DNA from 3 places in the Serratia sp. TSO36 genome. Region 2 is predicted to be linked to each of the others. Evidence: predicted binding sites of a transcription regulator. Region 2 holds the regulator's gene; each other region holds the start of a gene.

Region 1 (10,349 bases), on a different contig from region 2:
GTTGCTTGAACCGCTGATCCGCCGCCTGAGTGAACCGTCCGCCCCAAAGTGCCATATCTTACTCCTGAATTTTTATGCGAAAGGGCGCAGCATGCTGCGCCCTTGCAGAGTCACGCCAATCGATTATTTATTCTTTTTCTCGTTCAACGCGCGGATGCGTGAAGACAGAGAGAACAGGCGGATAAAGCCGCCCGCGTGGCTGTGATCGTAAACTTCGTCTTCGCCGAAGGTGGCGAACTCTTCGGAGTACAGGCTGTTGGCGGATTTTTTCTGGGTCGCCGTCACCTGGCCTTTGTACAGCTGCAGCACGACTTCACCGTTCACCTCTTCAGCCAGCGCCTCGGCGGAAGCCTGCAGCGAACGGCGCAGCGGCGCAAACCAGCGGCCGTCGTACACCACATAAGACATCTCCAGGCCCAGCTGCTCGCGCCATTTGAAGCTGTCGCGGTCCAGCACCAGCTGCTCGACGGCGCGCAGCGCTGCCACCATGATGGTGCCCCCCGGGGTTTCATAGCAGCCGCGGGATTTGATGCCCACCAGGCGGTTTTCCACGATGTCGATACGGCCGACGCCGTGTTTGGCGCCCAGCGCGTTCAGGGTTTCCAGGCACTGGTACGGCGACAGCGCTTTACCGTTAACCGCCACGACGCGGCCTTTCTCAACGGTCACGGTCACCTGCTCAGGCTGGTTCGGCGCTTCCTGCGGATCGACGGTCCACACCCAGCAATCTTTGTTCGGCGCATTCCACGGGCTTTCCAGCACGCCGCCTTCGGTGGAGATGTGCCAGGCGTTTTCATCGCGGCTGTAGATCTTCTCCAGCGACGCGGTGGTCGGGATGTTGCGCTCTTTCAGGTAATCCAGCAGCGCTTCACGGGAACGCAGATTCCACTCACGCCACGGCGCCACCACCTTCAGCTGCGGCGCCAGCGCGGTGTAGGTGGTCTCGAAACGCACCTGATCGTTGCCTTTGCCGGTCGCACCGTGGCACAGCGCGTCGGCGCCCACTTTCAACGCCAGCTCGACCTGCGCCTTGGCGATGATCGGCCGCGCCATCGAGGTGCCCAGCAGGTAGCTGCCCTCGTACAGGGCACCGGTCTGCAGCACCGGATAAACGTAATCGCGGATAAATTCTTCACGCAGATCGACCACGTGACATTCAGAGGCACCGGACTGCAGGGCTTTTTGCTCCACGCCTTCCAGATCGCTGCGCTCCTGACCGATGTCCGCCACGAACGCCACCACTTCACAGCCGCCGTAGTTCTCTTTCAGCCATGGAATGATGGCCGAGGTATCCAGGCCGCCGGAGTACGCCAGAACGATTTTTTTGATGCCTTGGTTTTGCATGATCTATTCCTTTCTAATTCTAAAATTAAGCGAGGATCCGGGTGCCAATCGACACGCCGTTAAACAAAGCGGGAAGCTGATCCGCATGGCGCCAGCTGGCGATATCCACCGGGCGGCCGAGGGTGCGGGCTGCGTCGAGCGCCGCATTCACCTTCACCACCATACCATCGGTGATAATGCCTTGCGCGATCAGTTGTTCCGCTTTTTGCGCCGTCATTTCCGCAATGCGTTGCCCCTTGCCGTCGAGGATGCCGCTGACGTCCGACAGCAGGATCAGATCCGCCCCCAGCGTCGCCGCCAGCGCCGTCGCCGCCTGATCGGCGTTCACGTTCATTAACTGCCCATCGGCGGTGATGCCGATGGAGCTGACAACCGGCAGGTAGCCGGCGCTCAGCAGGGTATTGAGCAGCGCGGGGGAACCGGGCTGCGCGTTGCCGACATGGCCCAATGCCGGATCGAGCGGGGTCACGACTGCGCTGCCGCCGTCCGCCAGGCTCAGGCCGACGGCGTTGATTTGGTGTTTAATCGCCCACGCCAGCAGCGTTTTGTTGGCGGTGCCGGCCAGCGCGCCGGTGATGATGTCGATCTGATCGGCTGGCGTGACCCGCAGGCCGTTCTTTTTCACCACCGGCAAAGAGAGCTGCTTCATCAGTTCGTCCACCACGCAGCCGCCGCCGTGCACGATCACCAGCGGGCGCTGATGCTGCTGCCGGTAGCTGTCCAGCGCGGTAAACAGACGCTCCAGCGCTTCTTCACTGTCTAATAACACGCCACCTAACTTGATAATTAACGGGTTCATTGCTGTTTACTCACGCTGGTTTAAAGGAGTGACTGGGTTTCCGGGAAGCCGAAACGGATATTCAGGCATTGCACCGCCTGTGCCGCCGCGCCTTTCAGCAGGTTGTCTTCCACCGCCACGGCGATCAGATGCTCGCCCTGCACCGCAAAACCGATGTCGCAGAACGGCAGCCCCACCACCGCTTTCAGCGCCGGCACGCCCTGGTCGTACAGCCGCACCAGCGGCTTGTCGTCATAGGCGGCGTGATAGGCGGCGGCCACGTCCTGCGCGGTCACGCCGGCCTTCAGGCGGCAGGTGATGGTTTCAAGGATGCCGCGCGGGAAGTTGCCCAGGTGCGGCGTAAAGATGACCGGCACGCCCAGGTGCGCGGCGATCTCCGGCTGGTGCCGGTGGGTGAAAATACCGTACGGCTGCAGGCTCACTTCGCAGAAGCTGGTGGTCATGCTGGCCTTGCGCCCGGCGCCGCTGACGCCGCTGGTGGCGTTAATCACCGGCCACTGGTCGAGGTTCAGCAGCTGTTTTTCGATCAACGGTTTCAGCGCCAGCTGCGCCGCCGTCGGGTAACAGCCCGGCACGGCAATCAGCTGCGCCTGTTTAATCTTGTCGCTCTGCCATTCCGCCAGGCCGTACACCGCCTGCTCCAGCAGGGCGCCATGCTGATGCTCGAAACCGTAGTACTGGCTATAAAAATCGGCGTCCTGCACGCGGAAGGCGCCCGACAGGTCGAACACCACGCAGCCCGCCGCCAGGAAGGCCGGTGCGATATCGTGGCTGACTTCATGAGCGGTGGCGAGGAACACCACGTCGATGCCCTGCGCCGCCTTGGCGACGTCGGTCAACGGCTGCAGCGGCAGATCGACGATGCCTTTCAACTGGGGATGGAGATCGGAAAGCAACTTTCCTGCATCTGCACTTTGCGCTGAAACCGCTAAAGCGGTTATGTTCATGTGTGGGTGGCGATTCAGGTAAGCCGTGAGCTCCGCTCCGGCGTAACCGCTGGCACCAACGATCAGCGTATTCAACATGTGGCCTTTCACCTTCTAAACTGACGTGCGGTCGCTTGCGACCCAGGTAACAGGGCTAGCCAGCGTTGTTGCGCCGTTCACCCACGGAGCCTGGCGTTGATGCTTTTATAAACATCCGGGTATCGGGTTCCCTTACGCGTCGGCTTACTGTATTTTTATTCAAAATAAATGCATGAATATTGATACTATCCTAACCAAAGGCTGTCAACAGTGAAGATGAAATTACCTCCATTTATTGAGCTGTACCGGGCGTTGATCGCAACGAAGTCAATCAGCGCCACCGATGCCGGCCTCGATCAGAGCAATGAGGCGTTAATCAACTTGCTGGCCGGCTGGTTTGCCGACCTGGGCTTTCGCGTCGACGTACAGCCGGTGCCGGAATCGCGCCACAAATTCAACTTGCTGGCCAGCATCGGCGAAGGCAGCGGTGGCCTGCTGCTGGCCGGCCATACCGATACGGTGCCTTACGACGAAGGCCGCTGGACGCGCGATCCCTTCATCCTGACCGAGCACGACAACAAGCTCTACGGCCTGGGCACCGCCGACATGAAAGGCTTTTTCGCCTTTATTCTGGATGCGGTGCGCGACATCGACGCGAGCAAATTGACCAAGCCGCTGTACATTCTGGCTACCGCAGATGAAGAAACGACGATGGCCGGCGCGCGTTATTTCGCCGCTTCCACCGCCATTCGTCCGGATTTCGCCATCATCGGCGAACCGACCTCGCTGCAGCCGGTGCGCGCGCACAAGGGTCACATGGCCAACGCCATTCGCATCGTCGGCCAGTCCGGCCACTCCAGCGATCCGGCGCGCGGCGTCAACGCCATCGATCTGATGCACGAATCCATCGGCCGCCTGATGGAGCTGCGCAAAACCCTGCAGGAGCGCTACAACAATCCGGCGTTCGCCGTGCCTTATCCCACCATGAACTTCGGCCATATCAGCGGCGGCGACGCGGCCAACCGCATCTGCGCCTGCTGCGAGCTGCACCTGGATATCCGCCCGCTGCCCGGCATGACGCTCGACAACATCAACGAGCTGATGCATCAGGCATTGGAGCCGGTGAGCCAACGCTGGCCGGGCCGCCTGACCATCGAAGAGCTGCACGCGTCGGTGCCGGGTTACGAATGCCCGACCAACCACCGCATGGTGGCGGTGATCGAGGAGCTGCTGGGCACCCGCACGCAGGTGGTCAACTACTGCACCGAAGCGCCGTTCGTGCAGCAGGTCTGCCCGACGTTGGTGCTCGGCCCCGGTTCCATCGATCAGGCCCACCAGCCGGACGAATACATCGACACCGCGTTTATCGAACCGACGCGCAAACTGCTGGGCCAGCTGGTCAATCACTTTTGCCGGCAGTAAACCTGACATTTAACAGGGGAAACGCGCTATGCTTCCCCTAACTCAAAATAAGTAGAAAGCGGCGAAATAAGCCACGCTGATAACCGATGTGGCGTAATTAAATTTCAGAAAATGCGCCGATTTTGATGTTTTTTTGCTAAAAATAGTGTCAATTGACGATTGGACAGGAACGCGATGGGATCAGGCAGGCGGTCTGCGCCTGACGCGTGAAATTTATTTACAAGATAAAAATCATACAGAACTGGGTCAGGGGTTATATGAACGAACAATATTCGGCAATGCGCAGTAATGTCAGTATGCTCGGCAAATTGCTCGGCGATACCATCAAAGAAGCGCTGGGCGAGCATATTCTCGATCGCGTTGAGACCATCCGTAAGCTTTCCAAATCCTCACGCGCCGGCAACGAAGCGCATCGCCAGGAGCTGCTCTCCACCCTGCAGAACCTGTCCAACGACGAGCTGCTGCCGGTGGCGCGCGCCTTCAGCCAGTTCCTCAACCTGACCAACGTCGCCGAGCAGTACCACAGCATTTCGCCCAACGGCGAAGCCGCCAGCAACCCGGAAGCGCTGGCGCAGCTGTTCAGCCGTCTCAAAGACAAAAAGCTCAGCGACAAAGAGCTGCAGCACGCGGTGTCGCAACTTTCCATCGAGCTGGTGCTGACGGCGCACCCGACGGAGATCACCCGCCGCACCCTGATCCACAAGCTGGTGGAGGTCAACACCTGTCTCAGCCAGCTCGATCACAACGATCTGGCCGACTACGAGCGCAACAAGATCATGCGCCGCCTGCGCCAGCTGGTGGCCCAGTCGTGGCACACCGATGAAATTCGCAAACATCGCCCTTCCCCGATCGACGAAGCCAAATGGGGCTTCGCGGTGGTGGAAAACAGCCTGTGGGAAGGCGTGCCGGCGTTCCTGCGCGAGTTCAACGAACAGTTGGAAAACTCCATCGATTACAGCCTGCCGGCGGAAGCGGTGCCGGTGCGCTTCACCTCCTGGATGGGCGGCGACCGCGACGGCAACCCGAACGTGACCGCCGAAATCACCCGCCATGTGCTGCTGCTCAGCCGCTGGAAAGCCTGCGACCTGTTCACCCGCGATATCCAGGTGCTGGTCTCCGAGCTGTCGATGACCGAATGCACCCCGGAGCTGCGCGCCCGCGCCGGCGGTGACGAAGTGCAGGAACCGTACCGCGAAATCATGAAGCAGCTGCGCAGCCAGCTGATGAGCTCCCAGGCCTATCTGGAAGGCCGCCTGAAAGGCGAACGCGTGCTGAAGCCGCACGACCTGCTGGTGAACAACGAGCAGCTGTGGGAGCCGCTGTATGCCTGCTACCAATCGCTGCAGGCCTGCGGCATGGGCATCATCGCCAACGGTCAACTGCTGGATACCCTGCGCCGCGTGCGCTGCTTCGGCGTGCCGCTGGTGCGCATCGACGTGCGCCAGGAAAGCACCCGCCATACCGAGGCCATCGCCGAGCTGACCCGCTACCTGGGGCTGGGCGACTATGAAAGCTGGTCGGAAGCCGATAAACAGGCGTTCCTGATCCGCGAACTGAACTCCAAACGCCCGCTGGTGCCGCTGAAATGGCAACCGAGCGCCGACACGCAGGAAGTGCTGGAAACCTGCCGGGTGATCGCCGAAGCGCCGCAGGGCTCGATCGCTGCCTACGTGATTTCGATGGCGCGCACGCCTTCCGACGTGCTGGCGGTGCACCTGCTGCTGAAAGAGGCCGGCTGCCCGTTCGCGCTGCCGGTCGCCCCGCTGTTCGAAACCCTCGACGATCTGAACAACGCCGACGACGTGATGACTCAGTTGCTGAACATCGACTGGTATCGCGGCTTTATTCAGGGCAAACAGATGGTGATGATCGGCTACTCCGACTCGGCGAAAGACGCCGGCGTGATGGCCGCTTCCTGGGCGCAGTACCGCGCGCAGGACGCGCTGATCAAAACCTGTGAAAAGGCCGGCGTGGCGCTGACGCTGTTCCACGGCCGCGGCGGCTCCATCGGCCGCGGCGGCGCGCCGGCGCATGCGGCGCTGCTGTCGCAGCCGCCGGGCAGCCTCAAGGGCGGCCTGCGCGTCACCGAACAGGGCGAGATGATCCGCTTCAAGTTCGGCCTGCCGGAAGTCACCATCAGCAGCCTGGCGCTGTATGCTGGCGCGATCCTCGAGGCCAACCTGCTGCCGCCGCCGGAACCGAAGAAAGAATGGCGGGCGCTGATGGACGATCTGTCAGACACCTCATGCCGGATGTATCGCGGCTACGTGCGTGAAAACCCGGACTTCGTGCCTTACTTCCGCGCTGCCACGCCGGAGCTGGAGCTGGGTAAACTGCCACTGGGCTCACGCCCGGCCAAACGCAAGCCGAACGGCGGCGTGGAAAGCCTGCGCGCCATTCCGTGGATCTTCGCCTGGACGCAGAACCGCCTGATGCTGCCGGCCTGGCTCGGCGCCGGCGCCGGATTGCAGGAGGCGGTGAAAGCCGGCAAACAGGCGGAACTGGAGGCGATGTGTCGCGACTGGCCGTTCTTCTCCACCCGCATCGCCATGCTGGAAATGGTGTTCGCCAAGGCCGACCTGTGGCTGGCGGAATACTACGATCAGCGCCTGGTGGATAAATCGCTGTGGCCGCTGGGCCAACAGCTGCGCGATCAGCTGGAAAGCGACATCAAGGTGGTGCTGACCATCGCCAACGATGCGCACCTGATGGAAGACCTGCCGTGGATCGCCGAATCCATCGCGCTGCGCAACGTTTATACCGACCCGCTGAACGTCTTGCAGGCCGAGCTGCTGCACCGTTCGCGCCAGCAGGAGCAGCCGGACGCCCGCGTCGAGCAGGCGCTGATGGTCACCATCGCCGGCGTCGCCGCCGGGATGCGCAACACCGGCTAGCGAGCCTCATCGCGGCCCCGTTTATCGGGGCCGTTTTTTTATGTCTTGTCTTCCCCCACAAAAAAAAGGCGCCGCAGTAAGCGACGCCCTTTTTCAATGGAACAGGCCTGTCAGGCGGCTGCCACCGGGCGCACGCCCAGCGTGTGGCAGATGGCGTAGCTCATCTCGGCGCGGTTCAGCGTATAGAAATGGAAATCTTTCACGCCTTCACGGCTGAGGATCTTCACCATGTCCATGGCGATGTTGGCGCCGACCATTTTGCGGGTCTCCGCATCGTCGTCCAGCCCTTCGAACATGCTGGTCATCCAGCTTGGCACCCGCACGTTGGTCATGGTGGCGAAACGCTGCAGCTGCTTGAAGTTGGACACCGGCAGAATGCCCGGCACGATTTCCACGTCGATACCAGCGGCGACGCAGCGGTCGCGGAAGCGCAGGTAGCTCTCGACGTCAAAGAAGAACTGGGTGATGGCGCGGCTGGCGCCGGCGTCGATCTTGCGCTTCAGGTTGATTAAGTCGGCCTGGGCGCTCTTCGCCTCCGGGTGCACTTCCGGGTAGGCAGCGACGGAAATGTCGAAGTCGCCCACGTCTTTCAGCAGCGCCACCAGATCGGTCGCGTACATGTCCGGCTTGCCGCCGCCCGGCGGCAGATCGCCGCGCAGCGCCACGATATGGCGAATGCCGCTGTTCCAATAATCGGCCGCGATGTCGCGCAGCTGCGCCGGGCTGGCGTCGATGCAGGTCAGGTGCGGCGCCGCCTCCAGGCCGGTGCGCTCCTTGATCCCCTTGATGATGCTGTGGGTGCGATCGCGCTCGCCGGAGTTGGCGCCGTAGGTGACGGAAACGAATTTGGGTTTGAGGATGCTCAGACGATCGATCGACTGCCACAGGGTCTCTTCCATCTCGCTGGTGCGCGGCGGGAAGAACTCGAATGATACGTTAATCTGGCCGTTCAACTCCGCCAGACTCTGATTCAGCGCTTCCCGCTGGTTTGCGTGGAAAAAACTCATACCCTGCTCACCTCTTATCAATCACTGTTTTTTTCATCTTGATGAGCGTCTATACGTTTAGACGTCTAGATAGAAAATGCCGCATGTTGGCTAAAGAGTCAACAGGAAAATGAGGGGAATAAGATGATTAATCTTCACCCGCTCAACGAGGGAATTTCATGACGGCGGCAGGGATAAGTATGGCAGGAAAAGCAAAGGGGCGCGGTGAACCCGCGCCCGCAGAGGATTAAAGCAGCTGCGCCAACCGGTTAAGGTCTGACTGGATCGCTCCGGCGGTTACGTCGCGGCCGGCGCCCGGCCCGCGGATCACCAGCGGATTATCGCGATACCAGCGGCTTTCGATGGCGAACACGTTGTCGCACGGCAGCAACGAGGCCAGCGGATGCTCAGGACGCACCGCCTCCACGCCGACCCGCGCCTTGCCGTTGGCGTCGAAACGCGCCACGTGACGCAGCACCAGGCCCATTTCGCTGGCGGCCTCAAAGCGCTGCTGCATCTGCTGGTTCAGCGCCTCGCCGTTCTCGAAGAACTGATCGACGGAGCCCTGCTCGCAGCCCGCCGGCACCAGCGACTCGACCCGCACCTGGTTAGGTTCGATGTCGTAGCCCGCTTCGCGCGCCAGGATCACCAGCTTGCGCATCACGTCCTGGCCGGAGAGATCGACCCGCGGATCCGGTTCGGTCAGCCCCTGCTGCCAGGCCTGATCCACCAGCTCGGTGAACGGCACCGTGCCGTCATACTGCAGGAACAGCCAGGAAAGCGTGCCGGAGAAAATGCCGCTGATCGCCAAAATGCTGTCGCCGCTGTCGCGCAGATCGCGCACCGTGTGGTTGACCGGCAGACCGGCGCCGACGGTGGCGTTGTACAGCCAGTGGCGGCCGGTTTTGGCGAAGGCGTCGCGAATTTGGCGATAGGTATCGCTGCACGAGGCTCCCGCCAGCTTGTTGGCGCTGATCACGTGGAAACCGTAGCTGGCGAAATCCAGATACTGCCCGGCCAGCTCTTCGCTGGCGGTCACGTCGAGCACCACCAGATCGTCGAACGGGTGCGCGCGCATCCACAGGAACAGCGACTCTTCGTCGAGCGCCTGCGCCTCGTCCTCAAAGAACGCCAATGCGCGGCTGGCGTCCAGCCCTTCGTAGTTCAGCAGGCTGCGGCGGCTGTCCACCACCCCCGCCAGGATAAATTCGAAGCCGCTGCGCGCGGAAATATTGGTCTGCTCGCGGGCAAACAGCTCCAGCCAGCGCGACCCAATGTTGCCCTTGCCGAACAGCACCAGACCGATGCGCTTCTCGGCGCGGAACAAGCTTTGGTGCAGCCCCTGGATCAGCAGCGCGGTCGGCCCCTGGCGCAATACCGCCACCAGGCTGATGCCATCTTCCGCCTGCCAGATAAATTCGACCGGCTGATCTTTCAGCTGCTGATAGAAACGGTGGCTGTGCAGCGGGTTCTTGCACACCCCGGCGCCGACCATCGCCACCAGCGCCAACCCTTCGCGCAGGTGCAGTTCACCCGGCAGCGCCGAGGCCTGCAGGGTCGCCAGCGCGCTGTTGACCACCTCGGAGGTATAGCACAGCTGCACCCGATTGCGATCAGGATGGATGCCCACCGCCAGCGGTTTGATCTGCGCGCGCTTGAGCACCAGATCCAACTCTTTCTGCGCCAGTTTGAAGTCATGCTGAGCGGCGACGTGCAGCTCAATCAGACACACGTCATCGTGGCTGGTGACAATCTTGGCGCCGGTGCCGGACGCCAATACGCGCTCGATGCGCGTCGAGCCCTGCTCCGGCTGGTAGCTGCAGCGCAGCTGAAGATCGATATCGCTGCCGGAGACCGGCTGCAGGGTGCGGGTATGCAACACCGGTGCCGCCAGGCGCGCCAGCTCGCTGGCTTCGTCCAGGCGCAGCAGCGGCAGCAG
Region 2 (10,349 bases):
TCACGCTGGCCGGCAACGGCGTCAAAGTGGTGCAGCAGGTGCAGGGCAACGCGCTGCCGATCGCCTTCGACATGCTGACCCTCAACGCCGGCCTGAACAACGGTCGCGCGCTGGCCGACTGGCGGATCAAGCTGACCAACAACGGCCAGTTCGACGGCAATATCCAGGTGGCGGATCCGCAGGTGCGGCGCACCATCAGCGGCAACGTCAATATCACCAACATCTCACTGGCGCTGATCAACCCGGCGCTGATGAAGGGCGAAAGCGCGGCGGGCATGCTGAACGCCAACCTGCGCCTGGGCGGCAGCGCGCAGAAGCCGCTGGTGTTCGGGCGCCTGGCGTTGGATCGGGCGAAGGTGCAGGGGCACTGGATGCCGTTCGATATGACCGACGCGCGGCTGGCGGTGAATTTCAACGGCATGACTTCGACGTTGGAAGGGCTGCTCAGCACCACGCGCGGCCAGCTGAATCTGGCGGGCGACGCCGACTGGCGTGACATCAACGCCTGGCGTGCGCGCATTGCCGCCAAGGGCGATAAGCTGCGGGTGACGGTGCCGCCGATGATCCGCATCGACGTGTCGCCGGATCTGGTGTTCGAAGCCACGCCGCAGCTGTTCTCGCTCAACGGCAAGGTCGACATTCCGTGGGCGCGCATCACGGTGCAGGAGCTGCCGGAAAGCGCGGTGGGCGTCTCTTCCGACGAGGTGATGCTGGACGACCAGCTGAAGCCGATTCAACCGAAGACCGCCTCGATCCCGATCAACAGCAATCTGATGATCCACGTCGGCAACGACGTGCGGCTGGACGCTTTTGGTCTGAAAGCCCGCCTGAAGGGCGACCTGAAGGTGGTGCAGGACAAGAAAGGGCTGGGCCTCAACGGCCAGATTGACATCCCTTCCGGCCGCTTCCATGCTTATGGTCAGGATTTGATCGTGCGTAAAGGGCAGCTGATGTTCTCCGGCCCGCCGGATCAGCCGCTGCTGAATATCGAGGCGATCCGCAACCCGGAATCCACCGAGGACGATGTGACCGCCGGCGTGCGCGTGACCGGCCTGGCGGATGCGCCGAAGCTGGAAGTGTTCTCCGATCCGGCCAAATCGCAACAGGAAGCCCTGTCTTATCTGCTGCGCGGCCAGGGCTTGAGCAGCTCCGGCGCCGACGGCAACGCCATGACCTCGATGTTAATCGGCATGGGGGTTGCACAAAGTGGTCAACTTGTGGGTAAAATCGGCGAGGCATTCGGCGTAAGTAATTTGGCTCTGGACACTCAGGGGGTTGGCGACAGTTCCCAGGTTGTCGTGAGCGGCTATGTTCTCCCAGGCTTACAAGTAAAATATGGGGTGGGCATCTTCGACTCCTTGGCCACGCTGACGTTGCGTTATCGCCTGATGCCTAAGTTGTATCTTGAAGCGGTGTCTGGTCTCGACCAGGCATTAGATTTGCTCTATCAGTTTGAGTTTTAGCGATGCGAATAATTGTCTACGGCAGTTTACGGCGCAAACAGGGAAACAGCCATTGGATGACCAACGCCCAATGGCTCGGCGAGCACGAGCTCGAAGGCTATCAGATTTATAATCTGGGCCATTACCCGGCGGCGATCCCTGGAGAGGGCACGATACATTGCGAAGTGTATCGTATTAACTCATCGATTCTGGCAGAGCTGGACGAACTGAAAAGCAACACCAAGGACTATAAGCGCGAACTGATTCAGACGCCTTATGGGAGTGCGTGGATCTACCTGTACAAACACAGCGTGGACGGTTACCCGCGAATTACCAGCGGCGACTGGCTGAAACGTCTCGACGATCAGTAATAAAAAAACACCGCTCATTGAGCGGTGTTTTTTCATCGGACGGCGGCAGGCATTACTTCTTGGCGGCGCGTTCGAACGAGGCGATGATTTCCGCTTTAGCCGCGGCAGCGTCTGCCCAGCCTTCCACTTTCACCCATTTGCCTTTTTCCAGATCTTTGTAGTGCTCGAAGAAGTGAGCGATCTGGGCTTTCAGCAGTTCCGGCAGGTCGTTCACGTCTTTCACGTGATCGTACTCTTTGGTCAGCTTGCTGTGCGGTACCGCAACCAGCTTGGCGTCTTCACCGGCTTCGTCGGTCATCTTCAGCACGCCAACCGGACGGCAGCGGATCACGGAGCCCGGCTGCAGCGGGTATGGGGTTGGGACCAGCACGTCAACCGGGTCGCCGTCCAGAGACAGGGTGTGGTTGATGTAGCCGTAGTTGCACGGGTAGAACATCGCGGTGGACATGAAACGGTCAACGAACAGCGCGCCGGTTTCTTTGTCGATTTCGTATTTGATTGGATCGGCGTTGGCCGGGATTTCGATTACTACGTAGATGTCTTCCGGCAGGTCTTTGCCAGCAGGGACCAGATTCAAGCTCATGTCGGTTTCCTTTAATCATCAAACCAGAAATGGAGTGGCGGCTATTATAGCGGACTCTTTTGCGATTTCCTGCCCTTTTCATCGTCGAAAACCCAGTGCGCTGGCGCACGGAGAATTTCCAGATTAATCCCGCCGCGGCATGAAGTTTTGCCTCCGCCTGCCGATAACTTCAACAAACAATAATGAGCCAGCAAAGCTGGCTCCGCGTTTTGCCGCCCCTACTACGTCTGATCTCACTATTCTGAAGCCGGGAAGAACTCATGCTAAAAAAGATTACGGTGAAGGCTGGGCTGATCGCCCTGCTGAGCCTGATGACCATGCTGCTGATCATGGTCAGCGTTATTGGCGTCAACGCGATTAACGAAGGATCGCGCTCGATCCATACCTTAAACCAGATCCTCGGCGAAGAGCTGGGCTCGCTGGCCAACAGCTCCAACCTGACGCTGCGCGCCAGAACCGCCGCCTCGCTGGCGGTGCGCCAACGGGAGATCGGCCAGACTGATGTCTCCGACGCCACCGTGGGCCGCATCTACGGTTACCTTGAGCAGTCGAACAAGGAAATGGCGCGCTTTGTCGGCGTCGGCACCGTGACCGAGCGCGGCCGCGAACTCTCCAACCGCCTGCAAAACAGCTACCGCGCCTATCTGGATCAGGGCGTGAAGCCGATGGCCGCCGCCATCAAGGCCGGCAAAATCGATGAGTATTATCATATTCAGGAAACGCGCATCTCCGCGTTGAGCATCGCGTTCGAAAAGGATCTCAGCGATTTCCGCAGCTTCGCCATGAAGCTCGGCGCGCAGCAGGTGTATGACGCGGAAAGCAACGCCAGCACCAAGATCTCGCTGATCGTGGTGGCGGGCCTGCTCAGCGTGCTGCTGGCGGTGCTGGCCTGGTTCGCGCTGCGGGTGATCATTCTGCGCCCGCTGGACGAATCCATCGCGCAGTTGGAACACATCGCCGGCGGCGATCTGACCCACGAGATCCGCGGCGAGGGCGATACCGAGATGGGCCGCCTGGTGCGGGCGATGCAGCGTATGCAGCAGGCGCTGGCCAGTTCGGTCAGCAAAGTGCGCGACGCCAGCAGCCAGATTGACACCGGTTCACGCGAACTGGCGGCCGGCAACCTGCATCTGGCGCAGCGCACCGAAGAATCGGCCGCTTCGCTGGAAGAAACCGCCGCCAGCATGGAACAGCTGACCTCGACGGTGAAAATGAACGCCGAGAACTGCGAACAGGCCAACCAGCTGGCGCTGAGCGTGTCCGATATCGCCAACCAGGGCAGCGAGGTGGTCAGCCAGGTGATGAGCAAGATGCAGGCGATCACCGACAGCTCGCGCCGCATCGCCGACATCATCAGCGTGATGGACGGCATCGCCTTCCAGACCAATATCCTGGCGCTGAACGCGGCGGTGGAAGCGGCGCGCGCCGGCGAACAGGGCCGAGGTTTTGCGGTAGTGGCCGGTGAAGTGCGCAATCTGGCGCAGCGCAGCGCCCAGTCGGCGAAAGAGATCAAAGGGTTGATCGAAGCGTCGCAGAACCGGGTGCAGGAAGGCGAGCAGATGGTGGAGTCGGCGGCGCAGACCATGAGCGGCATCACCGGCGAAGTGGGCCGGGTGACGGCGTTGATGCGTGAGATCTCGGCGGCGACGCGCGAACAAAGCAGCGGTATCGAACAGGTGAACCTGGCGGTGGCGCAGATGGATCAGGTGGCGCAGCAGAATGCGGCACTGGTGGAAGAGTCGGCGGCGGCGACGCGCTCGCTGGAAGATCAAGCTCAGCTGCTGGCGCAGAGCATGGCGGCGTTCAAGCTGTAAGGCGATAAGGGTTCGGCGCGGCGCCGAACCCTTGCAAAGAACGCGTTACTCGTCCGGGTTTTCGGCGATGAAGCGTTCCGCGTCTTCTACCATCGACTTGGTGCCGACGAAGAATGGCGCGCGCTGGTGCAGTTTCACCGGCGTGATGTCCAGAATGCGGTTTTTGCCGTCGCTGGCCTTACCGCCGGCCTGTTCGGCCAGGAACGCCATCGGGTTGCATTCGTACAGCAGGCGCAGCTTGCCTTGCGGGTGGCTGGCGGTGCTTGGGTAGATGTAGATGCCGCCTTTCAGCAGGTTGCGGTGGAAGTCCGCCACCAGAGAACCGATGTAGCGCGAGGTGTAAGGGCGCTGCGTCGCTTCATCCTGCTCCTGGCAGTACTTGATGTATTTCTTCACGCCGAGAGGGAACTTGATGTAGTTGCCTTCGTTGATGGAATACATGTTGCCGCTCGCCGGGAAACGTACTTTCTCGTGAGAGAGACAGAACACGCCCAGAGACGGATCGTAAGTGAAGGCGTGGACGCCGTAACCGGTGGTGTACACCAGCATGGTGGACGAACCGTAAACCACATAACCCGCTGCGACCTGGGCGCTACCCGGCTGCAGGAAGTCTTCTTCGGTCACCGGCGTGCCGACCGGCGTGATGCGACGGTAGATAGAGAAAATCGTACCGACCGAGACGTTGACATCGATGTTGGACGAACCGTCCAACGGGTCCATCAAAACGACATACTTGGCATTTTCAGCTCGCTCGCCGTCGAATATCACGATTTCATCTTCTTCTTCGGAAGCGATACCCGCAACTTCACCACGTGCTTTCAACGCCGCTTTCAGTTTTTCGTTCGCGTACAGGTCCAGTTTCATCTGAACTTCGCCCTGTACGTTGGACACCCCGCTGGTTCCCAGAATATCAACCAGGCCGGCCTTGTTGATGTCGCGGTGGATGATTTTGGCGCCCAGTTTAATTGCAGAAAGTAACGCGGTCAGCTCGCCGGTGGCGTGAGAGAAGTCGTGCTGTTTCTCGACGATAAATTCGCCTAACGTTTTCATGACACAATCCCTGAATCTACGGATGGATAGCGGCCTGTTAACAAACCGCCAACGTTTTCGCGTGCAGTGTAGCCCAAAGATGCGCGCTATTCATAGGCAAATCCATTTCTTCTGGACGATTCTGAGCGTTAGAATATGCCGACATTCGATGCACTCACATGAGAAACCTATGCGCATTCACATTCTTGGGATCTGTGGCACCTTTATGGGCGGGCTGGCGATGCTGGCGCGTTCATTGGGGCATGACGTCACCGGTTCGGACGCCAACGTCTATCCGCCGATGAGCACGCTGCTGGAGAACCAGGGGATCGATCTTATTCAGGGTTATGATCCAGCCCAGTTGGATCCGGCGCCGGATCTGGTGATCATCGGCAACGCCATGACGCGCGGCAACCCGTGCGTGGAGGCGGTACTGGAACGTGGCATCCCTTACGTTTCCGGCCCGCAGTGGCTGCACGACGCCGTGTTGCGCGATCGCTGGGTACTGGCGGTCGCCGGCACCCACGGCAAAACCACCACCGCCGGCATGGCGACCTGGATCCTCGAAGCCTGCGGCTACCAGCCGGGCTTCGTCATCGGCGGCGTGCCGGGCAACTTCGACGTCTCGGCTCGCCTCGGCGGCAGCCCGTTCTTCGTGATCGAGGCCGACGAGTATGACTGCGCGTTCTTCGACAAGCGCTCCAAGTTCGTGCACTACAGCCCGCGCACGCTGATCATGAACAACCTGGAGTTCGACCACGCCGATATCTTCGACGATCTGAAAGCCATTCAGAAACAATTCCACCACCTGGTGCGCCTGGTGCCGGGCAAAGGCAAGATCATCCTACCGGACAACGACAGCCACCTGAAGCAGGTGATGGCGATGGGCTGCTGGAGCGAACAGGAGCTGGTAGGCGAAGAGGGCACCTGGCGCGCGCAGAAGCTGACGCCGGACGCCAGTCATTACGCGGTGTTCCTCGACGGCGAGCAGGTCGGCGAAGTGAACTGGGCGCTGGTGGGCGAGCACAACATGCATAACGGCCTGATGGCCATCGCGGCGACCCGTCACGTCGGCGTGCAGCCGGCGGATGCCTGCCGCGCCTTGGGCGACTTCATCAACGCCCGCCGCCGCCTGGAGCTGCGTGGCGAGGCCAACGGCGTCACGGTTTACGACGACTTCGCGCACCACCCGACGGCGATCCTCGCTACCCTGGCCGCGCTGCGCGGCAAGGTCGGCGGCACGGCGCGCATTCTGGCGGTGCTGGAGCCGCGCTCCAACACCATGAAAATGGGCATCAGCAAAAACGATCTGGCGCCTTCGCTCGGCCGCGCCGACGAGGTGTTTCTGTTCCAGCCGCACCACATTCCGTGGCAGGTGGCGGAGGTGGCGGATGCCTGCGTGCAGCCGGCGCACTGGAGCGCGGATCTCGACACGCTGGTGGACATGGTGGTGAAAACCGCACAGCCGGGCGATCACATTCTGGTGATGAGCAACGGCGGCTTCGGCGGCATTCACGACCGTCTGCTGGACGCGCTGGCGAAAAAGCAGGAACCGAAAGTCACCTACTGATCGCTCAGCCGCATCAGCCACATCAAGGGCCGCATTCGCGGCCTTTTTTACGCCCATAAAAAAGCCCTCGCGAGCGAGGGCAACGGGGTTCGTCGGATAGGACGACGAGAGGGTCTCTGGGAAATCGGCGTTTGCGTCAGAACTCGGCAGTGGCAGTGACGAGGGTAATCAGCTCTGCAAAGCCGTTCCCAGAGTTGTTATTTGTAAATCTCGGCGGTGGCGTGGTAGTTGCCTTCGTTACGCGCTTCGATCACGCGGTAGGCGGTCGCGCCTTTCGCGTCGGCTTTCTCCGACAACGCCTGGCGAATGTCGGTCGGCGCGCCGTCGATGCCGCTGACGGTGATGGTGCCGATAGATTGCAGATTGGCGGTCTGATCGTTAGTCACCAGTTGGGCGGCGGAGGCGCCGAAGGAGATGACAGACAGCAGGCCGAATGCAGCGAGAGTAGTTTTCATGTTCATGATAGCGATCCTTGGTCATAACAGCCTGGAAGGGCTTGGCAGCGATTTTTATTCTTGAAGGCCGTTATGACAGCGTTTGATTCCAGAGATGTATTGCCCGTTGCCGGGTAATGCCGGTACTTATTTGTAGATTTCAGCGGTTGCGTGGAAGCTGCCGTCATTGCGGGCTTCGATTACGCGGTAAGCGGTCGCCCCTTTGGCGTCGGCTTTGTCGGACAGCGCCTGGCGGATGTCGGAAGGCGCAGCGGCGACGCCGCTCACGGTGATTACACCGGCCGGCTGCAGTTTTGCGGCCTGAGTTGCATCAATAGATTGTGCTGCGAATGCGCCAAAGGAAAGCATGGACAGAACGCTCAGGGTTGCAACGGTAGCTTTAATTTTCATCATCTCACCTCATCGTATTCTTTTATCAGTTCCAACGAACTGTGATTCAGTTCACGAAAATGAGTATACAGCTAGTAACGCGAAAAATTAATAGTTCGCTAACAGTTGCTAGTGAAACTTTAACCTTATGATCCTTATTTTTTATAACTGTAAGGAATAAAAAACGCTCACAAAACGATCTTTTGATGTTAAATTTATGTAGTTTCAATAAGGTAAGTGCTTTTGACCAAAAGTGCGGAAGATCACAGTGGGTACTGCTGGTTACATGGAGATGTCATGGAAATGTGTTGCTGAGGGATAAAAAAGCAGTGTTAAACGCGGTTGAAGACGGGAAAGGTAACGTGAGAGTTAAAGAAGCGCTAACAAAGTGCGGGCTAAAGCCGCACTTTGTTAGCGCCAGGTTTCACAGCTCTTGCTCGAACACGCCCAGAATAGCCTCATGCAGTTTCTGAGCGGTAAAGCCGTTGGACGGGGTGACGAAAATCGTGTCGTCGCCGGCAATCGTGCCGAGGATGCCCTGGGATTTCCCCAATGAGTCGAGCAGGCGGGCGATCAGCTGCGCGGCGCCCGGGCTGGTGTGGATCACCACGACGGCGTCGTTATGGTCGACGTCCAGCACCAGATTCTTCAATGGGCTGGTGGTGGTCGGCACACCGAGTTCGGCAGGAAGGCAATACACCATTTCCATTTTGGCATTGCGCGTACGTACCGCGCCGAACTTGGTCAGCATGCGCGATACTTTGGATTGGTTAATGTTTTCGAAGCCTTCTTCTTGCAGCGCCAAAACGATCTCGCCTTGAGAACTGAATTTTTCTTCTTTCAATAACGCTTTGAACGTCTTGATCAGATCTTCCTGTTTTGCGGGATTACGCATTTTGCACCGTGGAATGTTGATAGTGGAAGTCATGATTATGCATATAGATGAATTTTTATGCAACAAAGGCCGACCCAAAGAAAATAAGCATGACCGGGCGGCGAGGAAAGGGCGGCATTTTAACAAAATCCGGCCGCGATGAATATGCCCTTTTGGCGACGGAAAATCGGCCCACAGTGGTAAATAAAATGTTATTAAAATGATGTTGTTCTGATGTTGCGTAAGGGTGTAATGTAACGGCCGGTTAACTTGCTCGTGAATAACCTCGCACTATTTTTGATTAGTGTGCGCTATGCCCTTCATGCGTAAGCGATTTAATCTAAAATGGGCGCGACAGCGGCCGTTTTATTACACCTGCAGGCAAGAATTGGCTAATTTATTGTTTTGAAAGGTGTAATGACTTAAGGTCCGTAACCAACACATTCACGGCGCTTTATATATTTAAGATAATAAAGGAGTATAGGATGAAAGTTGCAGTTCTCGGTGCTGCTGGCGGTATCGGCCAGGCCCTCGCCCTTCTACTCAAAACCCAGCTTCCTTCAGGTTCTGAACTCTCTCTCTACGACATTGCCCCCGTTACCCCAGGCGTTGCCGTCGACTTAAGCCACATCCCAACCGCAGTTAAAATCAAAGGCTTCAGCGGCGAAGACGCGACCCCGGCTCTGCAAGGTGCGGACGTGGTGCTGATTTCCGCCGGCGTGGCCCGTAAGCCAGGCATGGATCGCTCTGATCTGTTCAACGTTAACGCCGGCATTGTGCGTAACCTGATTGAACAAGTGGCGAAAACCTGCCCGAAAGCCTGCATCGGCATCATCACCAACCCGGTTAACACTACGGTCGCCATCGCGGCGGAAGTGCTGAAAAAAGCCGGCGTTTACGACAAGAACAAACTGTTCGGCGTGACTTCGCTGGATATCATCCGTTCCAACACCTTCGTGGCCGAGCTGAAAGGCAAGCAGCCGGAAGAGCTGAACGTGCCGGTCATCGGCGGCCACTCCGGCGTGACCATCCTGCCTCTGCTGTCGCAGATCCCAGGCGTGAGCTTCACCGATCAGGAAGTGGCGGATCTGACCAAGCGCATTCAAAACGCCGGCACCGAAGTGGTGGAAGCCAAAGCCGGCGGCGGGTCTGCGACGCTGTCCATGGGTCAGGCGGCCGCCCGTTTCGGTCTGTCTCTGGTGCGTGCGCTGCAGGGCGAGAAAGGCGTTGTGGAATGCGCTTACGTTGAAGGCGACGGCAAATACGCTCGTTTCTTCGCACAGCCGCTGGTGCTGGGCAAGAACGGCGTTGAAGAGCGCAAGGATATCGGCACCCTGAGCGCCTTCGAGCAGAAAGCGCTGAACGAGATGCTGGACGTGCTGCACAAAGATATCGAACTGGGCGAGAAGTTCATCAATAACTGATCGACGCCGATAGTCAGCCGATAAACGCCGCCGGACGCTGTTCCGGCGGTTTTTTTTGCTCCGCGTTCACGATTTGATGCGCGCCTTGCGATCCAGCAGGCAATCGCTGTGCGGATCGTAATAGCGGCTTGGCCAGATCTCCGAAGGGTGGACGCCTATCGCTTCGGCGATCAGCCATTCCCCCTTCGGCCACGGGCGCGACAGCGCGTTGGCCAGCGTCGATGAGCTTAACCCGGCCTTGCGCGACACTGCCGCCAGCGTGGTGCCCTGCTTGCGTAGCGCCGCGATGATATCTGCCGGATGCCAATCTGGGTTCCTTGAATTCATGTTTACATTCCTTTTCTGATTAGCCAAAGTTGCGTTAGTGGTATAACTAACGGGTCAAGGTTAAGCGCATGAACAACGTGAAACGCTTATT
Region 3 (10,349 bases), on a different contig from region 2:
GTATTTGCCCCAACGTCCTTTCATCGCGCACACTCTCAAACTGATATGATCTACCGGCTGAACGATAACAAACGCTCATTGATAAAGGAATCGCTGCAAATAAAAAAAGCCGCACGGAGGATGGTGATGAAAAAGAAGGCAAATTGCGGGCAAATTCAGCAGAAAAACGGGTTTAGGCCAATAAAATGCAAAAAGGGTTTGCAACAAAACGCATGGAGAGTATAGTGCGCATCCATCGGACGCGGGGTGGAGCAGCCTGGTAGCTCGTCGGGCTCATAACCCGAAGGTCGTCGGTTCAAATCCGGCCCCCGCAACCAACCGATGCCGCATTAGCGGTATTTGCGTTTGGCTTCGATAACAAAGTATTATACGGACGCGGGGTGGAGCAGCCTGGTAGCTCGTCGGGCTCATAACCCGAAGGTCGTCGGTTCAAATCCGGCCCCCGCAACCAACCGAATGCCGTACCAGCGGCATACCATGAAACGGTGGTTTCGTAGTAATACAGCATCAAGACGGACGCGGGGTGGAGCAGCCTGGTAGCTCGTCGGGCTCATAACCCGAAGGTCGTCGGTTCAAATCCGGCCTCCGCAACCAACTCTTGATGACAACAGACAAGCACCCTGACGGGTGTTTTTTTGTATCTGCAATCCGCAAAAATAGCCGGACTCGCGCCCGGCTCTGCTTCTATCGGCTCGCCAGCGCGCCGCCGTTGGCGAAATAAGCCTTGATGCCCGCCAGAATCGACTCCGCCACCTGCTGCTGGAAATGGCTGGTGCGCAGCTTGCGCTCCTCTTCGATATTGCTGATAAACGCCGTCTCCACCAGGATCGACGGGATATCCGGCGCCTTCAACACCGCAAAACCGGCCTGATCGACGCGATTCTTGTGCAACCGGTTGATTTTCCCCATCCGATTCAACACTTCCTTGCCGAACTTCAGGCTGTCGTTGATGGTCGCGGTCTGGATCAGATCGAACATGGTGTGGTCGAGATAACGGTCGCCGCTCTTGCTGACGCCGCCGATTTGGTCCGAGGCGTTCTGCGTCTGCGCCAGGAACTTGGCCGCCGAGCTGGTGGCGCCCTTGGTGGACAGCGCGAACACCGATGAACCGCGCGCCGCGCGGCTGGTGAAGGCGTCGGCGTGAATCGAAACGAACAGATCCGCGCGCTGCTTGCGCGCCTTGGCGACGCGCACCTTGAGCGGGATAAACACGTCTTCGTTGCGCGTCATGAATACTTTCATGTTCGGCTCGCGCTTGATCATGGCGCTCAGCTTGCGGGCAATCTGCAACACAATGTCTTTCTCGCGCGTCTTGTACTTGCCGATAGCGCCGGGATCTTCGCCGCCGTGGCCGGGATCCAGCATGATGACGATCGGCCGATCGCGCCCCGCCTTGCCGGCCTGCGGCGCTTCCGGCGGCAGCGTGCGCTCCAGATCGCCCTTGTTGTAATCTTCCAGTAACGCCAGCAGCGGATCATACTCCTCACCGCCGCTGCTGCCCTTGGTCGGATAGAGATCCATCACCAGGCGATTGCGATACTCCGGCACCGGCGCCAGCGTGAAAATATGCGGGCTGACGCTCTGCTTGAGCTCCAGCACCAGCCGCACGGTATTCTGATCGAACTGGCCGACGCGCGCCTGCTTGAGATACGGATCGTCGGCGCGCACCTGCCCGGCGATGCCTTTCAGCACGCTGTTGAGGTGGACGCCCTCGATATCCACCACCACGCGATCGGGATTGGTCAGGGCGAACTGCTTGTATTTCAGCTCGACGTTGGATTCCAGCGTGACGCGGGTATAGGTGGAGGATGGCCAGACGCGCACGGCTATCACGTGCGATGACGCGGCGAAGCCCGTGCGACTCACACTCAGCAACCAGCTGGCGGCAACGCCCTGTAATAAACGACGGCGGCCCAGATTGTGATTAGAGTTTGGCATGCGGCTCCGGCAGTAATAGCTGTTTACAACAGATGAAAAAAACATCAATAAAATGGGGATGCCGAAAACTTTAACCAATCATTCCAGCCCTGTCATCAGAAAATCTTTTTATGGTTTTTCAATTTATTAACGATTTAGCGCCCTTAGCGCACTCTTCATGATGATTTCTCGCTTGCCATCGGCACTATAAAAGAATAAAAATACAAAAATACCGTATAAATATGCAAAAGAGGTTTGTCGTGAAGGAACGTAGTACAGAGCTGGTGCAAGGATTCCGTCACTCAGTCCCCTATATCAACGCCCACCGCGGCAAAACGTTTGTCATCATGCTCGGCGGGGAAGCCATCGAACACGAGAATTTCTCCAACATCGTCAACGATATCGGGCTGCTGCATAGTCTGGGCATTCGCCTGGTGGTGGTTTACGGCGCGCGGCCGCAGATCGACGCCAACCTGGCGCAGCATAACTTTGAGCCGATCTACCACAAGCACACGCGCGTAACCGACGCCCATACGCTGGAGTTGGTCAAGCAGGCCGCCGGTTTGTTGCAGCTCGACATCACCGCCCGGCTGTCGATGAGCCTCAACAATACGCCGCTGCAGGGCGCGCATATCAACGTGGTCAGCGGCAACTTCATCATCGCGCAACCGCTGGGCATCGATGACGGTATCGACTACTGCCACAGCGGCCGCATTCGCCGCATCGATGAAGACGCGATCCACCGCCAGCTCGACAGCAACGCCATCGTGCTGATCGGCCCGGTCGCGGTTTCCGTTACCGGCGAGAGCTTCAACCTGACCTCGGAAGAAGTGGCCACCCAGCTGGCAATCAAGCTGAAAGCGGAAAAAATGATCGGCTTCTGCTCCTCGCAGGGCGTGACCGACGCGGAGGGTAACATCCTTTCCGAGCTGTTCCCCAACGACGCGCAAAAGCGCCTTGAAGAGCTCGAGGAAGGCGGCGATTACCATTCCGGCACCGTGCGCTTCCTGCGTGGCGCGGTGAAAGGCTGCCGCAGCGGCGTGCGCCGTAGCCACCTGATCAGCTATCAAGAGGACGGTGCGCTGGTGCAGGAACTGTTCTCGCGCGACGGCATCGGCACCCAAATCGTGATGGAGAGTGCCGAACAGGTGCGTCGGGCGACGATCAACGACATCGGCGGCATCCTGGAGCTGATTCGGCCACTCGAGCAGCAGGGTATTCTGGTGCGCCGTTCGCGTGAACAGCTGGAGATGGAAATCGACAAGTTCACCATTATCGAACGCGACAACCTGACCATCGCCTGCGCGGCGCTGTACCCGTTCTTGGAGGAAAAAATCGGTGAGATGGCCTGTGTCGCGGTGCATCCCGATTACCGCAGCTCATCGCGCGGCGAGATGCTGCTGCAGCGGGTGGAAAATCAGGCTCGGCAGATGGGGCTGAAGAAGCTGTTCGTGCTGACCACCCGCAGCATCCACTGGTTCCAGGAGCGTGGCTTTACCCCGGCGGAGGTCGACGTGCTGCCGATGCAGAAACAGGCGTTGTACAACTACCAGCGCCGCTCCAAAATTCTGCTGGCGGATCTGTAATCCCTGAGGGGCGCGGCCGTTGCCGCGCCCCTCAGCGCTTATTCCGCCGCCTGCAGCCGTTCAGCCAATCCGCTGCGGCGCTGGGTCGGCGTGCGAATGGCCCGCAGCAGCACCGCCTCCGCAGCGTACAGCGAAAGCAGCTTACGCGCGCGAGTGATCGCGGTATAGACCAGCTCACGCGTCAGCACCGGCAGGAAGTGATTAGGCAACACCAGCACCGTATGGTCAAACTCCGATCCCTGAGATTTGTGCACCGTCATCGCATAAGCGGTTTCATGCGCCGGCAAACGGCTTGGCTGTACCGACTTGATGCTGCCGTCGGGCAGTTGGAAATGCACGCGCAGATCGCCGTGCTCATCCGGCAGCGTAATGCCGATATCCCCATTGAACAGCCCCAGCGCGCTGTCGTTGCGGCCGATCATCACCGGCCGCCCCCGGTACCAGCGGCCAAGCACGCCCGGCTTGCGGTCAATTAAACCGGCGCGCTGCAGCCCGAGCTCAATGCGCTCGTTCAGGCCGGCGACGCCGAACGGCCCTTCACGCAGCGCGCACAGCACCTGGAAACGGCCAAAGGCCGCCAGCACCGCCGCCGCGCCCGCGCCTTCTGCGGTCAGCCGCAAATAGTCGCGGTAGCCCGCCACGCAGGCATCCAACAGCGCCTGATACTCTTCGCTCGTCGCCAGCGCATAGCCCGCAACATCACCGAAACTGCCGTTTAATGCCGCCAGCGCGCGATCCCCCGCTCCGGCGTTAACCGCCAACGCCAGCTGACCGATGCCGGAACGGGCGTCGAAGCGATAGCTCTTGCGCAGCAGGCACAGGCTGTCGCGCACCGCCGCTTCCGCGTCGGCCTGCTGCCCTGCGAGCGAACAACCGGTCAGGCGGCTCAGCTCAGCGGCGCGCGCATCGCTGTATCCCTGCTCGGCAAAGCGGCAAATATCGCCCAGCACCGCGCCGGCCTCCACCGAAGCCAGCTGATCGCGGTCGCCGAGGAAAATCACCCGCGCCCGATCGGGCAGCGCGGCAATCAGGCGCGCCATCATCGGCAGATCGACCATCGAGGCCTCATCCACCACCAGCACATCCAAATGCAGCCGGTTGCCACGGTGATAACGCATGCGCTGACTGTTCGGTTGCGCCCCCAACAGACGGTGCAACGTCGCCGCCTCCGTCGGGAACAGCGCCTGCTGCGCCGGGGTCAAAGCCAGCTGGCGGCTGGCGCTGCCAAGCGACTCCGTCAGACGCGCCGCCGCCTTGCCGGTCGGCGCCGCCAGCTGAATGCGCAAGCGCGCGCTTTCATCCAGCTGCACCAGCGCCGCCAACAGTTTGGCGACGGTGGTGGTTTTACCGGTGCCCGGCCCGCCGGAAATGACCGCAATGCGCCGCGTGGCGGCCACCGCGGCGGCAATTTTCTGCCAGTCGGGCTCGTCGCTCGCCGCGCCGAACAAGCGGTCGAGAATGGTGCGCAGCTCAGCCTCCGGCACCGCCAGCGACTCGCCTTCACCGCCGATAAACGCCGCCACTTCGCCTTCGTTTTGCCACATGCGCTGCAGATACAGGCGCGGCCCGCGCAGCACCAGCGGCGTAGCGCCGCTGCCGTCCCCAACCGCCGCGCTGGCCGCCAAACGCTGCTGCCAACGCGCGCTATCCGGTCGCCCGGCCGCCTCCCACACCGCCAGCGCCAACGCCGGCTGGCGCCCTTCAAACAGCGTGTCCGCCTGCAGCTGTTCCAGCATCAGGCAGACGTGACCGGCCCCCGCCTCTGCGCTCAGGCAGGCGGCGGCCAGCAAAATATCGGGCTCGTCTTCGCTCGCCACCACGCGGGCGAACTGCACGTCAAGCGGGCGCAGCACGCCAAGCGCCACCGCCTGCTCCAGCAGTGCGATCATGATCCTTCCTCCGTCGCCGCAGCTTCGCCGCTGAACAAGCGATCCATCCCCTCCACCAGCTCAAGCTCGGGGAGACAGGTGAAAATGCCGTTGCCCGGGTGCGCCGCATCCACGCCGCGCAGGAACAGATAAATCACCCCGCCAAAATGGCGCCGGTAATCGTAATCCGGCAACCGATGACGCAGATAACGATGCAGCGCCAGCGTATACAGCTGGTATTGCAGATCGTAACGATGCTCCGCCATCGCCTGCTCCATCGCCGGCCAGGTATAGGCGCTACTGTCTTCCCCCAGCCAGTTGGACTTGTAGTCCAGCAGGTAGTATTTGCCTTGCCAGCAGAACACCAGGTCGATAAAACCTTTCAGCATGCCCTGCACCTGATAGAAATCCAACGCCGGGCAGCGGGCGGAAAGCGGATCGTAACGCTTCACCAGGGCATCGAGCTCCTTCGCCTGCAACAACCGGTTAATCGGCAAATAGAACTGCAGCTCGGCCTGCTTGTGCTGCGGCGTCAGCGCCGACAACGTCACGCCGCTGGCGGCGAGCGGCGTGTTGAGCAACACCTGCATCCACGCCAGCAAAATCGGCTGCCAGTGCTCGGCAAATCCTTGCTGTTGCAGCTGTGCCAACAGCCACTGTTCGTCCAGCGGCTGGGTGAAATCCAGCGTTTCAAACAGGCTGTGCAGGAAGGTGCCGGGCGTTGCGCCGCGCGGGAAGGTATGAGGTGTGAGCGCTGGCTCACTCTCCTCACCCCGCTCGCCCGCGGCGTCGACATCCAGACGCGGCAGCAGATCCTGCATCAGGCTCGAACCGTGCTGTTGCAAACCGGTATAGCTGGTCACCCGCCAAAAATCCTGGATCCGCCGGGTAAAACTTTTCGCCGCCAACGCAGCGGCCAGCGATGCCTGGGGCTGCCAGGGCGCCTCGTCCGGCGGTTCCACCAGCGACAGCGCGATGCCGCCGCCCGCCAATTGCTGCAGGCGCTCCTGCAGATACGCGGCGTCGCCGGCCTGCCCGCCCTGCACCAGATAGCCTAATGCGCTGCGGTGCAGATCGGTATCGCCCTGTTTCTTGCGCGTGCCCTGGAACAGCGGCGCGATGCCGATGCTGCAGTGGTACACCGAGCGGGTCAGCGCCACATACAGCAGGCGCAGGTCTTCCGCCAACCGCTCCTCCTCCGCCCAGGCCTGGCTCTCTTCATTGGCATCGAGATCCAGCAATGCCTGGAAGCTGTGGCGATCGTGATACAGCGCCTGCTGCTGCTGCTGGCGGAAATTGCCGACGAACGGCAGCCACACCAGATCGAACTCCAGCCCCTTGGATTTATGAATCGTGATCACCTGCACCAGATGCCGGTCGCTCTCCAGCCGCAGTTGCTGATTATCGGACTGGCGATTAGGCTGGGCGATCTGCTGTGCCAGCCAGCGCACCAGCGCATGTTCGCTGTCGAGTTGCGCCGCCGCCTCTTGCAACAACTCCCCCAGATGCAGCACGTCGGTCAAACGACGCTCGCCACCGGCGCTGGCCAGCAGGTTCTCCGCCAGCTGGCGCGCTTTCATCACCTCGCTCAGCATCGGCAACACGCCGCGGCGCAGCCAGAGCGTGCGGTAATTGTCGAATTCGTTAACCAGCTCGTCCCAGGCACGCTCATCGCGGCTCAGGCCGTCCAGCGTCGGCGCGTCCAGCCCCATCAGCCCGGTGGCCATGGCGCTGCGCAGCGTGCGCTCCTGCTCCGGCGCCAACACCGCCTGCAGCAACCACAGCAGGTCTTTGGCCTCCGGGGTGTCGAACACGCTGTCGCGGTTGGACAGGTAGACCGACGGAATGGACAGCGCGCTCAGCGCATCGCGCACCAACGCCGCCTCATTGCGGCTGCGCACCAGCACCGTGATATCGGAAGCTTGTACCGGCCTTGGCTCCTTGCCGCCCTGCAGCCACGCCTGGCCCTGCTGCCCGGCGCTGAGCCAGTCGCGAATTTGCGTGGCGCACAGGCGCGCCATCAGCTGTTGGTAATCACTTACACCGGCGCCTTCCCCCTGCTGCAGCCAGAACTGCATCGCCGGTTGCGGCTTGCCGTGCAGGTCAAACGCCAGCCCTTGGTTCTTTTCCGCCGCGCTGACCTCGATAAAGGGGATTTGGCCGAACAGGAAAGGTTTTTCTACCTGAGAAAACAGGTGATTAACGCTGGCGACCATCGACGGCGACGAGCGCCAGTTGGTCTCCAGCGTATAGTGGGCGCTCACCTCTGAGCGCGCCCGCATGTAGGTAAAGATATCGGCACCGCGGAAGGCGTAAATCGCCTGCTTGGGATCGCCTATCAACAGCAGGCCGCAATCGGGCCGGCCGACGTAAAGCTTTTGGAAAATGCGATATTGCTGCGGATCGGTATCCTGAAATTCATCGATCATCGCCACCGGGTAACGCTGGCGGATCGCCTGCGCCAGCTGTTCGCCGCCGCCGCTTTGCAAGGCGCCGTCCAGCCGGCTGAGCAGGTCGTCAAACCCCAGCTCGGCGCGCTGGCGCTTTTCTTGTTGAATGGAAGTGCGGATCTCGCTGAGCGCGCGCGCCATGATCAGGTCGCGCAGCGTCAAGGGCTCATCGAACAGTTCGTCGATCGCCGTGAACAGCGCATGCCGCGGCGGCTCGCCTTTCTTGGTCTTCTCCAGCAGCACCGACTGGCGAAATTTATCCAGTTCCTTCGGCAACTGGTAGTCCTGAGTCTCCTGCCCGCTCCATTCGCCGACCTTGTTCAGCCAGTTCGGCAGGTGCTTGCTGCTGTAGCTGCGCTTATCGACGCCGGACTGGGCGATCAACGCCTCCAGATCGCCCGCCGCCGCACGCCATTGCGCCTTGATGGCATCGATGCGCGCGACGATCTGCTCGTGGCGCATCAGGACGGTTTCTTCCTCTTTCGGCGGCCGGCGCAGCGCCGGCGCCTCACCGTGCAGATAGCCGGAAAGGTCGGCCAGCAACGCTTCCGGGCCGCTCCACTCCTGGCTGACCGCACGCGCCACGCCCAGCGGCAACGGATAGCAGTGGCGACGCCAGAAATCGGCACAGGCCTGCCGCCGCAGCGGCAACTCGTCCTGCACCAGCGTTTGTTCAAACAGCATGCCGGATTCGAAGGCGTTGTGCGTCAGCATTCGTTGGCAAAAGCCGTGAATGGTGTAGATCGCCGCTTCATCCATCTGCCGCTCCGCCGCCAGCAGCTGCGAGGCGGCGTCGGTCAAGTCGTCAATTTCAGCCATCAGCGCCAAAAACAGCGGGTTGGCGCTGACGCCCCGCACGCAGGCGATGCGCAGCCCGTGGATATTGTCGCGGATACGCCCGCGCAGCTCCTCGGTGGCGGCCTCGGTAAAGGTCACCACCAGGATTTCTTCAACCGTCAGCGGCCGGGGAAACGCCGCTTCACCGCCCAACCCCAACAGCAAACGCAGATACAGCGCGCCGATGGTAAAGGTTTTGCCGGTGCCCGCCGACGCCTCAATCAGGCGTTCGCCGAACAGCGGCAGCGTCAGCGGCTCCAGCCTCTGCGGGGCAGTTTCCGTCATGGCGTCGCCACTTTGCGCGGCAGGATCTGCTGCAATGCAGACGCGTTCGGATAGGTGACCCAGCCCTTAGGCGCCGCGTAATCCGCCTTGTCTTGCCCGCTGCCGCTCACCTGCGACAGCACAGCCAGCCCCTGTGGCTGGATCACCGCCTGGTGGAAATAATCCGCCAGTTTGGCCGGCGTCAGCTGTTGCACCTGCGCGATCAGCTTCTGACGAGTATCGAAGGCGAAATTGCCGCGATCGAAATCGTTGGCGAACCGGCTGGCCTCTTCGCTCAGGGTTTGCGGCCGCTGCTTCAGCTCATTGATGAGCGCCTGTTTGTACTGCTCAAAGTCCGCTTCGCTCATGTCGCGCAAGCGTTTCTCGGTTTTCGGGTAGAAATCCTGATAGCGCTGGTACAGGTAGGCCGGCTGTTTGCTGTTGCTCTGCAACAGGAAGCCCACGCCCCATTGGCGCCCCACCGACATTGGGAAGGCGAAGACCGCATATCCCAATTGCTCCTGAGTGCGCAGTTGGCTATAGAACCACGGCTGAATAATCTGCCCCAGCAATGAGCTGTAGGCCATGCCGGCCACTTCGTCGTAACCAGTCGGCACATAGACCGCCGCCAGCGCCGAATCGGTGCTGCTGCCCACCTGTTGCAGATTGGCCAGATGATTTTTGTCCACCACCACGTCTTCGCCGTGCCACCATTCGATGCCGGTACAGCCCAGGCGATGTTTCAGCGTCGACGCCAGCGTGTCGACCTGCTGCTTGCTCATGTTGCCCACCACTAGCAGCTCCGGCGTGGCCTCGGCCAGCAGGCTGTCGCGATAGGCCAGCACGTCTTTCAGCGTCAGCGTCTTCAGCACTTCGCGGCGTTCGCTGCGTTCGGAATACGGCACGCGGGAAACCATCTGCACCGGCTGAATGGCCAATTCAAACGCCTTGCCCTTCTCGGCGGCGTCCAACTGCTCCAGATACCAGGACTTGGCCTGCGCCAGCTGATCTTCCGTCGGCGTGAAGCTGGAATAGCCTTCGATCAGCGCCGTCAGCAACTGCGGCAGGCGCTGGGTAAAGCCGTTGGCGTTAAACATCAGGCCGTTGTTCGGCGAGGTCGAGAAGCTCAACCCGCCAACCGATGCCTGATAGCTCAGCTGATCCAGCGCGAGGCCGGCCAGATAATCCGTCAGCGAGAACAGCACCTGGTTGCGCGCGGAATCCATGGTCTTGGCGTTGCGGAAAGCGACGGTGACGTCGGCCTTCGGCTCATCGGCGAAGTAACGGCTCGGCATGTACAGCACGCGCAGGCCGGGGTTATCCACCACCATTTCCGGCTTTTTGAACTCGTGCGACGGCTTGGTCAGGGTAAAGTCATCCGGGATGTACGGATTGAGCGTCGGTAACGACAGGGAAATCCCACTCCC

The links. The regulator ArgR, encoded in region 2, controls arginine synthesis, uptake and breakdown. The targets are predictions, from matches to a motif close to ANTGAATAAAAATACANT.
Positions count from the first base shown of each region.
Region 1: a site for ArgR is predicted at 3,315-3,332, ahead of argC (N-acetyl-gamma-glutamyl-phosphate reductase). Genes of this name have one in related genera too.
Region 3: a site for ArgR is predicted at 2,128-2,145, ahead of argA (amino-acid N-acetyltransferase). Genes of this name have one in related genera too.

Region 1 covers NZ_JBJZOU010000029.1:12,198-22,546, forward strand. The annotation lists gene argH (argininosuccinate lyase) at 1-55, opposite strand, end outside; gene ACK3CV_RS24260 (argininosuccinate synthase) at 124-1,344, opposite strand; gene argB (acetylglutamate kinase) at 1,370-2,143, opposite strand; gene argC (N-acetyl-gamma-glutamyl-phosphate reductase) at 2,164-3,168, opposite strand; gene argE (acetylornithine deacetylase) at 3,385-4,530, shown strand; gene ppc (phosphoenolpyruvate carboxylase) at 4,788-7,424, shown strand; gene metF (methylenetetrahydrofolate reductase) at 7,535-8,431, opposite strand; gene ACK3CV_RS24290 (bifunctional aspartate kinase/homoserine dehydrogenase II) at 8,658-10,349, opposite strand, start outside.
Region 2 covers NZ_JBJZOU010000005.1:29,709-40,057, forward strand. The annotation lists gene tamB (autotransporter assembly complex protein TamB) at 1-1,463, shown strand, start outside; gene ACK3CV_RS02330 (gamma-glutamylcyclotransferase family protein) at 1,466-1,813, shown strand; gene ppa (inorganic diphosphatase) at 1,866-2,396, opposite strand; gene ACK3CV_RS02340 (methyl-accepting chemotaxis protein) at 2,657-4,210, shown strand; gene fbp (class 1 fructose-bisphosphatase) at 4,256-5,260, opposite strand; gene mpl (UDP-N-acetylmuramate:L-alanyl-gamma-D-glutamyl-meso-diaminopimelate ligase) at 5,430-6,809, shown strand; gene yhcN (peroxide/acid stress response protein YhcN) at 7,007-7,270, opposite strand; gene yhcN (peroxide/acid stress response protein YhcN) at 7,391-7,654, opposite strand; gene argR (transcriptional regulator ArgR) at 8,058-8,528, opposite strand; gene mdh (malate dehydrogenase) at 8,993-9,931, shown strand; gene ACK3CV_RS02375 (helix-turn-helix domain-containing protein) at 9,998-10,258, opposite strand.
Region 3 covers NZ_JBJZOU010000023.1:70,013-80,361, forward strand. The annotation lists gene mltA (murein transglycosylase A) at 1-24, opposite strand, end outside; tRNA gene ACK3CV_RS20140 (tRNA-Met) at 241-317, shown strand; tRNA gene ACK3CV_RS20145 (tRNA-Met) at 375-451, shown strand; tRNA gene ACK3CV_RS20150 (tRNA-Met) at 518-594, shown strand; gene amiC (N-acetylmuramoyl-L-alanine amidase AmiC) at 685-1,938, opposite strand; gene argA (amino-acid N-acetyltransferase) at 2,160-3,503, shown strand; gene recD (exodeoxyribonuclease V subunit alpha) at 3,542-5,392, opposite strand; gene recB (exodeoxyribonuclease V subunit beta) at 5,389-8,943, opposite strand; gene ptrA (pitrilysin) at 8,940-10,349, opposite strand, start outside.